One region of the Streptomyces sp. Z423-1 genome, then DNA from elsewhere that is predicted to be linked to it. Evidence: riboswitches for the same ligand, from Rfam matches in the RefSeq annotation. Region 1 holds a riboswitch; each other region holds the start of a gene.
The links. A riboswitch is a leader RNA that binds a small molecule or an ion and turns the genes downstream of it on or off. The one in region 1 is predicted to bind cyclic di-AMP.
Positions count from the first base shown of each region.

Region 2: linked by a shared signal. The riboswitch ahead of HJD23_RS16680 (transglycosylase SLT domain-containing protein) and the one ahead of HJD23_RS25235 (transglycosylase family protein) in region 1 are both predicted to bind cyclic di-AMP.
Region 3: linked by a shared signal. The riboswitch ahead of HJD23_RS04365 (LysM peptidoglycan-binding domain-containing M23 family metallopeptidase) and the one ahead of HJD23_RS25235 (transglycosylase family protein) in region 1 are both predicted to bind cyclic di-AMP.

Region 1 is NZ_CP053109.1:5,624,470-5,629,306, reverse strand. Features, by position in the region: gene HJD23_RS25250 (DUF501 domain-containing protein) at 1-18, opposite strand, end outside; gene HJD23_RS25245 (septum formation initiator family protein) at 38-514, opposite strand; gene eno (phosphopyruvate hydratase) at 635-1,915, opposite strand; gene HJD23_RS25235 (transglycosylase family protein) at 2,198-2,911, opposite strand; cyclic di-AMP (ydaO/yuaA leader) riboswitch at 2,916-3,095, opposite strand; gene HJD23_RS25230 (transglycosylase family protein) at 3,302-4,471, opposite strand; gene HJD23_RS25225 (cytochrome P450) at 4,704-4,837, opposite strand, start outside.
Region 2 is NZ_CP053109.1:3,725,017-3,729,853, forward strand. Features, by position in the region: partial or broken gene HJD23_RS16670 (peptide MFS transporter) at 1-788, shown strand, start outside; partial or broken gene HJD23_RS16675 (CocE/NonD family hydrolase) at 798-1,794, shown strand; cyclic di-AMP (ydaO/yuaA leader) riboswitch at 2,076-2,251, shown strand; gene HJD23_RS16680 (transglycosylase SLT domain-containing protein) at 2,257-2,745, shown strand; gene HJD23_RS16685 (HAD family hydrolase) at 2,739-3,587, opposite strand; gene HJD23_RS16690 (carboxymuconolactone decarboxylase family protein) at 3,653-4,114, opposite strand; gene fahA (fumarylacetoacetase) at 4,322-4,837, shown strand, end outside.
Region 3 is NZ_CP053109.1:931,154-935,990, forward strand. Features, by position in the region: gene HJD23_RS04355 (TetR family transcriptional regulator C-terminal domain-containing protein) at 1-276, shown strand, start outside; gene HJD23_RS04360 (SGNH/GDSL hydrolase family protein) at 312-1,097, opposite strand; gene HJD23_RS04365 (LysM peptidoglycan-binding domain-containing M23 family metallopeptidase) at 1,314-2,291, opposite strand; cyclic di-AMP (ydaO/yuaA leader) riboswitch at 2,296-2,453, opposite strand; gene HJD23_RS04370 (alpha-galactosidase) at 2,762-4,831, opposite strand.

The sequences.
Region 1 (4,837 bases):
CGGCGGGGGCGTTTGCATGACGTTCTTTCTCTTGTGGTCACTGGTCGGAGGCGTCCGACTTGTCGACGCCGTCCCAGACGTTCGTGTACCAGGGGCGGTCGGCCACACCCAGGTCGGTGCGCGACTGCTTGACCGCGTCCGGGTCGATCATGATGTAGCCGGTCTCGTCGGGCATGACGTAGTGCAGCCGCTCACGGATCTGCTGCTCCGCGTACGCGTCGTCCTGCCAACGTGCCTTGAGATCGCGCAGTTCCTCGACCCGCTGCCGGGCCTGTTCCTTCTGCCGCTGCAGGTCGGCGATCTCGGCGCGCTGGGCGACGTACTGCCTTATCGGGTAGGCGAGGGCGACGACCAGGGAACAGACGACGAGGGCGAGCAGGGCGGCGCGGCCGGTGAGCCGGGAGCGGCGGGCCTGGCGGCGGGTCTGCGAACGGTAGACGCGGGCCGCCGTCTGCTCGCCGAGCAGACGGATCCTGGTCGCGGTGGAGAAACGGTCCCGGTCTCTCACGGCCATCTGGCTTCCGCCTCCCGTCCACGCGCGTACGTCCCCGCACACGGTACGGGACCGGGTACGGGGACGTACGTACGACGCTGCCTACTGGTGTCAGCCAGGGTGTCGGCCGGGTGTCAGCTGTCAGCCCTTGAAGCGGGGGAACGCGCTGCGGCCGGCGTACACCGCGGCGTCGTCGAGGATCTCCTCGATGCGCAGCAGCTGGTTGTACTTGGCGACGCGCTCGGAGCGGGCCGGGGCGCCGGTCTTGATCTGGCCGCAGTTGGTGGCGACGGCGAGGTCGGCGATCGTGACGTCCTCGGTCTCGCCGGAGCGGTGGGACATCATGCACTTGAAGCCGTTGCGCTGGGCCAGCTCGACGGCGTCCAGCGTCTCGGTCAGCGAGCCGATCTGGTTGACCTTGACCAGCAGGGCGTTGGCCGCGCCCTCCTCGATGCCGCGGGCGAGGCGCTCGGGGTTGGTGACGAACAGGTCGTCGCCGACGAGCTGGACCTTGTCACCGAGCTTGGCGGTGATGGTCTTCCAGCCCTCCCAGTCGTCCTCGAACAGCGGGTCCTCGATGGAGACCAGCGGGTACGCCTCGACCAGCTCGGCGTAGTACTCGGTCATCTCGGTGGCCGAGCGCTCCTTGCCCTCGAAGACGTAGACGCCGTCCTTGTAGAACTCGGACGCGGCCACGTCGAGCGCGAGGGCGATCTGCTCGCCGGGGGTGTAGCCGGCCTCCTTGATGGCCTCGAGGATGAGGTCGAGGGCGGCGCGGTTGGAGTCCAGGTTCGGGGCGAAGCCGCCCTCGTCGCCGAGGCCGGTGGCCAGGCCCTTGCTCTTCAGGACCTTCTTCAGGGTGTGGTAGACCTCGGCGCCCCAGCGCAGGGCCTCGGAGAAGGACTCCGCGCCGATCGGGGCGATCATGAACTCCTGGATGTCCACGTTGGAGTCGGCGTGCGAGCCGCCGTTCAGGATGTTCATCATCGGCACCGGCAGCAGGTGCGCGTTGGGGCCGCCCAGGTAGCGGAAGAGGGGGAGGTCGCTGGCCTCGGAGGCGGCGTGCGCGACGGCGAGCGAGACGCCGAGGATGGCGTTGGCGCCGAGGGAGCCCTTGTTGTCGGTGGCGTCCAGGTCGAACATCGCCTGGTCGATCAGGCGCTGCTCGGTGGCGTCGTAGCCGACCAGCTCCGGCCCGATCTGCTCGATGACGGCCAGGACGGCCTTCTCGACGCCCTTGCCGAGGTAACGGTTGGGGTCGCCGTCGCGGAGTTCGATGGCCTCGAAGGCGCCCGTGGAGGCGCCGGACGGGACGGCGGCACGACCCGTGCTGCCGTCGTCGAGGCCGACCTCGACCTCGACCGTGGGGTTGCCTCGGGAGTCCAGGATTTCCCGGGCTACGACGACGTCGATGGACGGCACGAGCATCTCCTTCGTGGATGTGACGCGGTTGAGCAGGACCGCAGCGGCTCTGCGAGACGAGCCTAACCGGCTCCGTGCGATCGGCCAGCCGGTCGCCCACCCCGTGGACGGAACCGAGAGTAAATTGTTTCCGAACGGAACAAAGACGCCGGTGCGTAACGGTGACACAAAAAGCCCCGCCCCGGTGCGTACGGGGGAACACGCACCGGGGCGGGAAGCCCGTGGGGAACGGGGGAGGAACCCTCACGGGGGTCAGCCCCTCGGACCGTAGCTGGACCCGTGTTACTTCAGGTGCAGCTGCTGGCCCGGGTAGATGAGGTCGGCGTCCTCGACGATGTCCTTGTTCAGCTCGAACAGCTTCTCCCAGCCGCCCTTGACGTCGTGCTCGGCGGCGATGGTGCTGAGCGAGTCGCCCTCGACGACCTTGTACTCGCCGTCGCCCTTCTTGACCTTGCCGCCGGTCGGGGTGGTGACCGTCTCCTTCGCGGCCGGACGCTCCTGCGAGCGGGAGGCCGACTGCTGCTCGGTCGCACGCGTGCTGGTCTCGGTGCTCTGCTGGGTGCTCTCCTGCTTGGTGCTCTGCGAGGAGCCGCTGCCGGCGGAGCCGCCGCCGGTGTAGGTGGCGTTCGACAGGCCCTTGCCGCAGTGCGGCCAGGCGCCCTTGCCCTGACCCGCGAGCACCTTCTCGGCGATCTGTATCTGCTGCGCCTTGGTGGCCCGGTCGGCCGTGGCGGCGTACTGCGTACCGCCGTACGCGGCCCAGGTCGAGGCGGAGAACTGCAGGCCGCCGTAGTAGCCGTTGCCGGTGTTGATGGACCAGTTGCCGCCGGACTCGCACTGGGCGACCGCGTCCCACTCGGAGGCGGTGGCGGCGGAGGCGTTGCCGGCCGCCATCAGCGGGGCGGCGACGGCGGCGGCGCCGGTGACGCCGACGGCGGCGATGGCGCGAGCGGTCTTGGACGGACGACGGTGCTTGCCCTTGCCGGAAAACAGCATGGTTGGATCCCCTCACCGACGCCTGCGAGGTGAGCTGTCGGGTTCGGGCCGGTTGAGTTGCCCGGCCACACCTCCGTCGGAGGCGTGGCTTCACCCCAAGCCGGTTCCGGCGCTGAGTCGCCTCAACTGCCGGGCCCGGCACTTACCTTGGGTCCCCCGCTCCTGCCTACGGCGCTTGACGCGACGACTGTTCCCGGGCAGCCGCTGGCAGGATTCGGCGTTGCGGCAACCGGGGCTCGTGTTGGCGAGCGGTCATGACCGTAGACACGCGATCGGCGGAATTTCAAAGACGATCAGGGCTTCTGAGACTCATCCCACACTTTCGCCAAACCGGACATTCGGCTCGAAGTGTGACGTGAACTCCCGCTGTTCGTGGGCCGTTTCCCGCACCTACTCGCCGGCCGACTCGACGCCGACATCCAGCGTCTGACCGGGGAGGATGAGGTCCGGGTCGGCGCCGAGGGAGTCCTTGTTCTCGGCGTAGAGGGTGGACCATCCGCCCTGCACACCAAGGGAGTCGGCGATCCCCGAGAGGCTGTCGCCCTCCCGGACGGTGTATGAACCGTCGCCTGCCGCACGGGTGGTGGCACCACTGCGCGAGGCGTGCCGCCCGGAGGATTCGACGGTACGACCGCCCGCCGCATCCTCGTTCGCGCTGCCCCCGCGGTGCTTGCCGATGCCGAGGAGAGCGCCCGTGTCGGTGAGGTTCGAGGTGCTTGGCGTGCTCGATGACACGTCAGGAGACGAGGAGAATGGGAGGGATTCGCCCGATTCGGGGGATTGGCTGAACCCGGGGAATGTGGGGGATGCGGGGGATGCGGGGGATCCGCTGGACTCGGACCCGGAGGAGGGGGTGGAGGCGCCGGAAGGGGTGGAGGGGGTGGAGGAGGTGGAGCCGGAGGACGGGGTGGATTCGGCCGATTCGGCCGATTCAGCGGATTCGGTGGGATTGATCGAATTCGTGGGTGCATCAGATCCGTTGGGCCCATTGGAACTGTTGGAGCCATTGGACCCGTTGGCCCCACTTGAGCCGTCGGGACTGCCGGTGCCACCGGAGTAGGAGCCACCGGGCGAGTTGGACAATCCAAGCGAGTTGGACAGAATGCCTGAAACGTCGGATCTCGTATCCAACGGAGTGCTCGACGCGTCACCGGCCACACCCGTGTCGACCCGGGCCGACGCGGAGTCCGTGTCGAGCCCCACGAGCGGACCGCAGGTCGCCCACGCGCCGACACCCTGGTCCGCGAGGACCTTCTCGGCGACGGCGATCTGCTGCGAACGGCTGGCCCGGTCCGCGCTCGCGGCGTAGGTGAGGCCGCCGTACTTCTCCCAGTCCGCCTGGGAGAGTTGGAGCCCGCCGTAGTACCCGTTACCCGTGTCGGCACTCCAGGAGCCACCGGTCTCGCACTCCGCGACCCGGTCCCAGGTCGTCCCGCTGGCCGCGCTCGCGCCGGTGGCGCCGAGGAGGGGAATGGCGATGGCTGAGCCGGTCACACCGGCGGCGACGACGAGAGCGGGTGCCTGGCGGGGGCGACGGTGACGACCGTTCCCGGAGAGCATGCGGGGGCCTTTCGCGAGACAGCAAGGACCTGCGGGGCGCCGATGGTGGGGTGCCGCGCTGATGGGTGAACGTATCGGCAGACGATCACTTGTCACAAGTTAATGCCGCGCAGATCACGTGAAGATCACAGAATTGAACGCGTGTCATGTTTGCGCTGGTGACTTGCGCTTGCGTCCCGCCGCTTGTGCCCCCCGGCGTGCCCCGCTTGTGCCCCGCGTGTGTGCCGGTCGGCTACGGCACGGGGGTGAACTCCACCGGCAACGTCCGCAGCCCCCGCATGATGAGCCCGCCGCGCCACCGCAGTTCGCCCGGATCCACCGCGAGTCGCAGGTCCGGCAGGCGGGTGAGGAGGGTGGCGAGCGCGG
Region 2 (4,837 bases), 1.9 Mb from region 1:
CCCCCATGGCCGGCAAGCTCTACCGCACCGACGACGACCGCCGCGACGCCGGGTTCACCCTCTCCTACATGGCGATCGACATCGGCGCCTTCGCGGGCCCCCTGGTCACCGGTCGGCTCGGCGACCACCAGGGCCGGCGCTGGGGCTTCTCGGCGGCCGCGATCGGTATGACGTTCGGCCTCGTCCAGTACGTCACCGGCCGCCGTCACCTGGCCGGACGCAAGCACGCCGCGCAGTTCGCGCTCGCGCCGGAGGCGAGGCGCCGTGCCGTCCAGCCCATCGCCACCGGGCTGGTGATCGCCACCGCGCTCGTCTCGGTGATCGCCCCGGCCGGCTACTTCGTGATCATGTTCATGACCCTGCGGGTGACCCCCGAGGAACGCGGCCGACTGCGCCCGTACGTCGTGCTCTTCCTCTCCTCGACGGTCTTCAACTTCGTCCCTTTCCAGGCGTACTCCACGATGATGCTGCCGCCCGCGTCGAACGCCGAGACGACGATCCTCGGCTTCGACTTCCCCACCAGTTGGTAAGCCTCCGCCCTGGGCGCCTTCGAAGTCGCCCTCGCGCCGCTGGTGGCCGCCCTGTGGGTGCGGATGGGCCACAGCCGGCCGCACGCCTCCCACAAGATCGCCCTTGGTGTCGTCCCCGGCGGCCTGTCCTTCCTCCTCATAGCCCCGCCGACCTCCGGCATGTCGGCCACCACCAAGCTCGCCCCCGCCGCCTTCGCCGGCCTGGTGGTGCCGGCCGCCGCGCCCTGGCTGCGCCGCACGATGCACCCGGTCCACTGAAGCCATCCTCTGGAGTACCTCCCGTACCGCCTGACCGACTGGACCGCGCCCCGCGACCACCAGCGCCACCTCTGGTACGCCGGGTGGTGAACTGGCTGGCCGCGGCTTCAACTCCCTCCAGATCGCGGCCCTTGCGCCCGAGCCGCCCGAGCCGCTCAATGCGATCGTCACGGTCTGCTCCACGGACGATCGCTACGACAACGACGTGCAGTACATGGGAGGTTCCGTCCTCGCCGTGGACATGCACGCGTGGGCGGCGACCATGCTGGCGTTCGTCTGCCGCCCGCCCGATCCGCGGTATGTCGGCGACGCCTGGCGGGACATGCAGCTGCGGCGCCTCGACGAGGTCGAACCCTTTCTGCACACCTGGCTCGACCACCAGAAGCGCGACGACCACTGCCGGCACGGCAGCGTCTGCGAGGACTACGGCGCGATCCGGGCGGCCGTCCTCGCGGTGGGCGGCTGGCACGACCCGTACCGCGACACGGTGCTCCGCCTGGTCGAACACCTCCCGCCCGACCGCGTCCGCGGCCAGATCGGCCCCTGGTCCCACCAGTACCCCGACCGCGGCCTGCCGCCCGGCCCGGCGATCGGCTTCCTCCAGGAGACCCTGCGCCGGCCGCGGGCGCGGCTGCGGCTGACGTCACAGGTGCCCCGCGGCCAGGTCATCACGCGCGTGTGCGATGTGGCGCCGGACGGATCCTCGACCCTGGTGACGCGGGTGTGATGAACCTCTCCGCGCGTGAGGGGCGCGACCGGATCGTGCCGTGGGCCCCGGGCACCACCGAGGACGTCACCTTCGAGGTCTCGCCCCTCGCCTTCGAGGAACCGGAGCAGTCCGAGCCGCACGGCGTCGCCTATCCGGCCCCTCGCCCCATCGGCGAGGACGATCCACTGTCCGTCCACAGAGGACTCCTTGTCCGCAAATGAGGCAATTTGCACCGCCGATGAAGAGGTGACCTTCCATCGGACCTGGGAGAAGCGCATCCCACGGACCGCCGGTTGAGCAGCACTTGGGCGCATTGCCCGAATTGCCGTTCTTCTACTTGCGCGTGAGTTGGCTCACGCGTACGCCTTCACGATCCCCTCACAGAGATCCCGCGATCCGCCTTTACGCGCCGCCGAGTTGCCCCTTGCCGACCGCAAAGGATCAAGCATGGCAAACACGCAGTTCGAAGATCAAATCGCGCAATATATGAATCCGCTACTTGTTTCGGACATGTGCTCTCGCATACGTTCCCGGCCAGTCGGGCGGAACGCCGAATCCTGCCGCCGCCCGCGCCACCCATGACGGACTCACTCACCGCACGGCAGGAGCGGGGGACCCAGGTAAGTCGCCGGGCCGGATGTCGTACGCAACGACACACGGAACGGCTTGGGGTGAAGTCGCACTCGCAAGGGCGCGGCCGGGCACCTCCCCGCCCGAACCCGACAGCTCACCTCGCAGGCGCCGGAGAGGACATCCCCCATGACTGCAAACGGTCAGTACCGCCGCTCCCGCTCTGCCCGCATCGCCCGCAAGCTCGCCGTCGCCGGTACCGGCGTGGCCGTGCTCGCCCTCCCGCTGATGGGGGCCACCAGCGCCTCCGCCGCCACGCCCACGGCCGTCACCACCGCCGCCACGGCCACGACGTACCCGAACAACCTCGACGGCTGGATCCGCGAGTCGCTCGACATCATGGCGCAGCACGGGATTCCGGGCTCGTACAACGGCATCTACCGCAACATCATGCGTGAGTCGTCCGGCAACCCGTACGCCATCAACAACTGGGACTCCAACGCCGCCAAGGGCACCCCGTCGAAGGGCCTGCTCCAGGTCATCGACCCGACCTTCGCCGCCTACCACGTGCCCGGCACCGCCTTCGACCCGTACGACCCGGTCGCCAACATCACCGCCGCCTGCAACTACGCGGCCGCCCGCTACGGCTCCATCGACAACGTCTTCGGCCCCTACTGAGCCCGGGCGAGCAGCCGTTCGAGGACGACGGCGATGCCGTCGTCCTCGTTCGACAGGGTGATCTCGTCGGCCACCGCCTTGAGTTCGGGGTGGGCGTTGGCCATGGCGACGCCGTACGCCGCCCAGTCGAACATGGGGATGTCGTTGGGCATGTCCCCGAAGGCGATGGTCTGCTGCGGACTCAGGCCCAGATAGCGGGCCGCCAGCGCCAGCCCCGTCGCCTTGGTGATGCCGCACGGCTGGAGCTCGACCGTCCCCGGCCCCGACATGGTGACGGTCGCGAGCGAGCCGACCACCGTGCGGGCCACCGCCGCCAACTCGTCGTCGGTCAGGGCCGGATGGCGCAGCAGCACCTTGCTGATCGGCGCGCACCACAGGTCCTCGCGACGGTCGACCCGCACCGCGGGCAGCGTGGGGTGCGGCATCAGATAGCCGGGCTCGATGAGCGTGAGCCCGTCCACGCCGTCCTGGTCGACGGCCGCGTACACCTGGCCGACCTCGGCCTCGATCTTGCCGAGGGCGGTCTCGGCGAGTTCCCGGTCCAACGTGACGGACCACAGCAGACGGTCCGCGCCGGCGTCGTACAACTGCGCGCCCTGCCCGCACACCGCGAGCCCCCCGCCGCCCAGGAACTCCAGCAGCGGTCGCACCCTCGGCGCCGGCCGTCCGGTCACCACCAGATGCCGGGCACCGGCCGCCGAGACCCGCGCGAGCGCGGCGAGCGAACGGTCGGAGACCGTGTCGTCGCCGCGCAGCAGCGTTCCGTCCAGGTCAGTGGCGATGAGGGCGTAGTCGGTACGCGCGTACTCGGTGCGCGCGGCATATGCGGTGGGTGCGGCCATGATCAGAGAATACGGACAACGCACCCACACCGTTCATCCCCAACTATCGTCCGCCTGTCTGCTTTTCACCCCCACGTGGTGCCCGCAGGCTCCTTGATCGTGGTGTTGATGCGGTTGAACAGGTTCGTCAGCGAGATGGTCAGGATCAGCGCCGACAGTTCCTTCTCGTCGAAGTGGTCGGCGACCTCGTCCCACAACACGTCCGGAACCGACTCCTCGGACAGGTCGGCGAGCCGCGTCATCTTCTCCGCGAGCGTCAGCGCGGCGCGCTCGGCGTCGCTGTAGTAGGGCGCGTGCCGCCAGGTGACGACCGATGTGATGCGCTCCTCGCTCACGCCCGCCTTGCGCAGATTGTGCACATGCCCGTACACGCACGCGCCGCATCCGTTGATCTGGCTGACCCGCAGCGCCACGAGCTCCGCGAACTCCTGGGACAGCCCGCCCTCCCCGATGGCCTGGGTGAGGGTGCCGATGCCCTTCATCGCGTTCGGGAGGACGTACGCCGGGTTCGTCATCCGTGCCTGCATGGTGCTGCCTCCTGTTGTCAGTGGCCGGTGCGATGCTTGCTTTCACTGCACTGACGGATCGGGGGCGGTCGTTGTGACGGACCTGAGGGACGAAATTCAGAACATCAAGATCCATTTGTCGCGCTGCAGACACTCCCAAGACAGAGGCCCCAGCCGTAACGTGATCCGCGACCGCATGGACCGCGTACGAAAGTGAGGCAGCACCCCATGCCCCCCTTCGATGTCCCCGAGGGCGACCCCTTCGGCCCGCACAACCTTCCGTACGGCGTGTTCTCGCCCGCCGGCTCCGCCGACCGGACGGTGGGAGTCCGCCTCGGCGACCACGTCCTCGACGCCGGCGCGGCGGCGCTGGCGCTCGGTTCCCCGTACGCCGAACTGCTGGCCCGCCCGACCCTGAACCCGCTGCTCGCCGCGGGCCGCACCGCCTGGTCGGACGTCCGGCGGGCACTGACCGCCTGGGTCACCGTGCCCTCCCACCGCGAGACCCTCGCGCCCCTGCTGCACCCCCTCTCCTCGGTGACCCTGCACCTGCCCTTCGAGGTCGCGGACTACGTCGACTTCTACGCGTCCGAGAACCACGCCCGGAACGTCGGCCGGATCTTCCGCCCCGACGCGGCCGACTCCCTCACCCCCAACTGGAAGCATCTGCCGATCGGTTACCACGGCCGCTCGGGCACGGTCGTCGTCTCCGGCACGGACGTCGCCCGCCCCTGCGGCCAGCGC
Region 3 (4,837 bases), 4.7 Mb from region 1:
CGCGAGCCCGCGCTGCGGGCGGTCACCCGGGACCTCGACAAGCGGTGGAAGGCGGCCATCGCCGAGGTCATCGCCGAGGGGGTGGCGGCCGGAGAGTTCCGCTGCCCCGACCCCATGGGCGCGGCCCTGCGCCTGACCGCCCTGCTCGACGGGCTCGCCGTACAGCTGACGTCCTACGCGGGAGCGGTGTCACGCGCGCGTGCGCAGGAGTGGGTGGACGAGGCGCTGGCCCGGGAACTGGGACTGGCGGATGTGCCGGCGGCTCAGCAGCAGTGAGCCGCCGGCACCAAGGGGCCGCCGGTGGAACGGCCTCAGGCCACCGACGCGATCCGCATCTTGATGTCGTCCGGCGACAACGTGCCCTTGGCGGTGACATGGTCGCCCGACGACTCACCGCGCAGCCGTCGGCCGATCCACGGCACCAGGTACTCGCGCGCCCAGTGGACGTCGTCCCGCCGCACGTCGAGGGTGCCGCGCGGCGGCCGCGGCGGCCAGGGCTGCTCGGGGTCGGCGGGGACGGCGAGGCCGAGTGCCTGACCGGCGCGCAGCGCCACGCGCGTGTGCCCCTCGGGCGAGAGGTGCAGCCGGTCGTCGTCCCAGGCGCGGCGGTCCTGAACGGACTTGAGCGACCACAGGTCGAGCACCGGGCAGCCGTACCGGTCGGCGATGGCCCGCACATGCCCGTTGTAGGTGGCGATCTTGCCGCGCAGGTGCCTGAGCAAGGGGACGCCCCGGGTGTCGAAGCCGGTCGTCACCAGCACGGTGCCCACGGCGTCGGTCAGCGCGGCGACCGCCCGCTCGAAGCGCTCGGCCACGTCGTCCGGGTCGGTGCCCGGGCGGATGATGTCGTTGCCGCCCGCGCAGAACGAGACCAGGTCCGGGGCGAGTTCGATGGCCTGCGGAACCTGGTCCGCCACGATCTGGTCGAGCAGCTTGCCGCGCACGGCGAGGTTGGTGTACTGGAAGTCGCCTTCGGGTCGGCGGTCCGCGAGCAGTACGGCGAACCGGTCCGCCCAGCCGACGAACGCCCCGTCGGGGCCGGGGTCGCCGACGCCCTCGGTGAAGCTGTCCCCCACCGCCACGTACGACCCGATCACTGATCTGCTGTCATTCTTCGAATCGTCTCCCACGTCGGGACATCATTCCCCTTCGAATGTGACCTACGCGACCGTAGGAAGGGGTTGACGGACGGTGACAAAGGCCACGGCCAAAGGATTGGTCAACTGCGGAATAAGCCCCGGTGACCGAAGACCCGCCGAAGGCCGGACCCGGGGATCGGGGTCCGGCCTTCGATGGTGTGAGCGGCGCGCGCGTCAGCCGATGGAGACGCCCTTCGACCGCAGGTAGGCGACCGGGTCGATGTCCGAGCCGTAGTTCGGCGTGGTGCGGATCTCGAAGTGCAGGTGCGGTCCGGTCGAGTTGCCGGTCGAGCCGGAGAGGCCGATCTGCTGGCCCGCGCTCACGCTCTGGCCGCTGGAGACGGAGAGCGCGGACAGGTGGGCGTACTGCGCGTAGTACCCGTCGGCGAGCTTGATGACGACCTGGTTGCCGTACGCGCCGGCCCAGCCCGCGGAGACGACCGTGCCCGCGCCGACGGCCTTGAGCGGGGTGCCGCTCGGGGCGGCGAAGTCGACGCCCGTGTGGTAGCCGCTGGACCACATGCTGCCGGCCACGCGGTAGGCGGTGCCGACGGCGGCGCCGTCCACGGGGGCGGTGAAGCCGCTGACGGTGCTGGTGTCGGCGGCCTGGGCGGAGGCCTCGGAGGAGGCGGATTCGGACGATCCGGACGACTGCGCCGCGGACTCGGAGGCGTTCGAGGACTCCGTCGTCTGCGCAGACGCCGCCGACTTGGGCGAAGCGGCGGAAGCGGACGACGGCTTGCCGCTGCTCGTCGCGGCCTTCTTGCCGATCGTGAGCTTCAGGCCGGGGTGGATGAGCGACGGGTTCTCGCCGACGGCCTCACGGTTGTCCTCGTAGAGCCGCTGCCAGCCACCGCTGACGTTCTGCTCGTCGGCGATCTTCGAGAGGTAGTCGCCGACCTTCACCGAATACGTCCGCACACCTGCCTTCGTGGCGGCGGACTTCTTTTCGGCGGCCTTCTGCTGGACGGCCGTCTTCTGGGTCGGGACCGACTGAACGGCCTTTTCCGCGGTGGACTGGGGAGTGGCTGCGTGGGCACCGGCGGCCCCCATGAGCGGGAGGGCGAGTGCGGCGCCACCGGTTCCGGCGACGGCGATGGAGCGGGTGAAGCGCTGGGTCTTCGGACGGCGGTGCTTACCCTTCGCGGGCATGGCGAATTCCTCTCCGGCGCCTGCGAGGTGAGCTGTCGGGTGCGGACTGGAGATGTCCGGCCGCGCCGAAACGCGGCTTTACCCCGAGCCGTTCCGGAGACCGGAACAGGCGGTTCTACCTGTGGGTCCCCCGCTCCTGCCGAACACGGGTGAGTTTGCGCGGGCACCGGGCGGCGGCAGGATTCGGCGTTCCGCCCGGATCGGTGTGGAACGTAAGCGAGCCAAGACGCACGGGACAAGCAAGAGGTTGCGCAGGAACGCCGTTTTCGTGATCCGTTCACCCGAATTCCGGTCACACTGCGTGCATTACGGCGCCGCCGTTTTCCGTAAAGACCCTTGAAAACCATGCGAATTACGTGAACATGACGAGCGACGCTGGGTCACAGATATGACGCTGCTCACGTGACCCTGCTCCAGGCTCCTTTATTCCAGAGCGAGTTGGAATGAAGAGGCTAATTCGGACAGAAGGCTCAGATGCGACGCAGCCGGAAAACAGCCGCATCAAGGTCGCCCCGCAATTCCGTACGCAGTCCGTGATGCAGCAATACGGCACCTCGGTGCACTTCGCCCGTTTCACGGCATTCGTACGACGCTGCCGGATCCAGCCCGCGCAACCGCAGCGCCGGGAGGGGTTCCCCGTAGCTCTGCGCCTGAAGCCAGGCGAGGACGACGGACTCGTCACCGCGTACGTACTGCACGGCACTGAGCCCACCGGCCGGCGGCCGCAGCCGGTAGAGGTCGCCGTGCTGCACGAGGGGCCGGATCTCCTTGTAGAGGGCCACCCAGTCCCGCGCCTCGGCCAGCTCCTCGTCGGTCCACTGCATGAGGTCGCCGCCGACGCCGAGCACCCCGGCCATGGCACTGACGAAGCGGAAGCGCAGTGTGCTGATCCGGCCGTTCAGCTGGGTGTTGGGGCTGTCGGTGACCCAGGCGGCCATCACGCGCGCGGGATGGATCTGACTGAAGCCGTGCTGGATGGCGAGCCGGTCGAGCGGGTCGGTGTTGTCGGAGGTCCACACCTGGTCGGTGCGGCTCAGCACTCCGAGGTCGATCCGGCCGCCGCCACCCGAGCAGGACTCGAAGGCGACGCCCGGGTGCGCCGCCCGCAGGCGGTCCAAAAGGGCATAAAAGGCACGTACATGGTCGACCCACAGCCGCTGCGGGTAGGGCTCGCCGGGCCACCCGGCATCCGTGAAGCAGCGGTTGAAGTCCCACTTGACGTAGTCGATGCGCGCACTGGAGAGGAGTGCGTGGAGCTGCTCCCAGAGGTACTCCTGGACATCCTCCCGCGCGAGGTTGAGTACGAGCTGATTGCGCATCTCTGTCCGCTTTCGTCCCGGCTGGAACTGCACCCAGTCGGGGTGGGCGCGGTAGAGATCACTGTCCGGGTTGACCATCTCGGGTTCCACCCAGATCCCGAACTGCATCCCCAGGGCGTGCACGTCGTCGGCGAGCGGCTTGAGACCGGCCGGGAAGCGGTCGGGGTTGGGTGTCCAGTCGCCGAGCCCCGCGCGGTCGCTGGTGCGCGCCCCGAACCAGCCGTCGTCGACGACGAACAGCTCCACGCCGATCGCCGCGGCCCGCCGCGCGAGCGCCCGCTGCTGCTCCTCGGAGATGTCGAACTCGGTGGCCTCCCAGGAGTTGAACAGCACCGGCCGGTCCCGCTCGGCGTCGGGCACGACGTACGCGCGCTGGTAGGCGTGCCACGCCCGGCTGGCCCCGCCGAAGCCGCCGTCGCTCCACAGGCCGGCGAAGACGGGCGTGGTGAAGGACTCCCCCGCGGCCAGCCGCAGCAGCCCCGAGTCGTCATAGCCGGCGCCGCCGGTGATCTGCACGCGCGCGTCCGGCAGGTGCGCCACCGCGATCCGCCACGAGCCCGACCAGCCGAGGGCGCAGCCGTACACCTCGCCGCGCTCCTCGGTCGCGTCGGCGTCCAGCGCCACCCACGACAGGTGTTGGTGCCCGGTGTGACCTCGGCGGCTGCCGATGACCTTCTCGCCGTAGGTGAGATACGACCGGGTCAGCCGGGACTCGGCCGCCCACCGGCCATGCAGCTGGGACAGCCGCCACTGGTCGCGGTCCGGCAGGGTCCAGGTGGCGGAGTCGGCGCGCAGCACCTCGACCACGGGCCCGTCGTTGTGCAGGGTCACCCAGCGCTCGACGACGTCGTCACGCATCCGGTAGTGCAGCGTGATCGCCAGCCCCGCGTCCCGGAAGCGCAGGCGCAGCTCGTCGTCGCCGGTCTCGTACGTCTCGAAGGTCCACTCGGTGCCGCGTCGCTCGTCGGTGCGCACGGACAGGGCGGGGCGGACGAAGCGGGGGCCTCCTTCGATCGGGTACTCCTCCCGTCCGTCGAGCGGGGACTCGAAGGGCCAGTGGTCCGGCAGCGGGCGCACCGCGAGGGCTTCGGCGTCGGCGAGTGCGATCCTGGGGCCCCAGTGCAGATGCAGCAGCTCGTCGTTCTCAGTGAGGTGCACGGCGTAGCTGCTCGTGGGCCCGGACAGCAGCCACGTACGCTCGTTCCCGGCGATCTCGACCATTCAGTC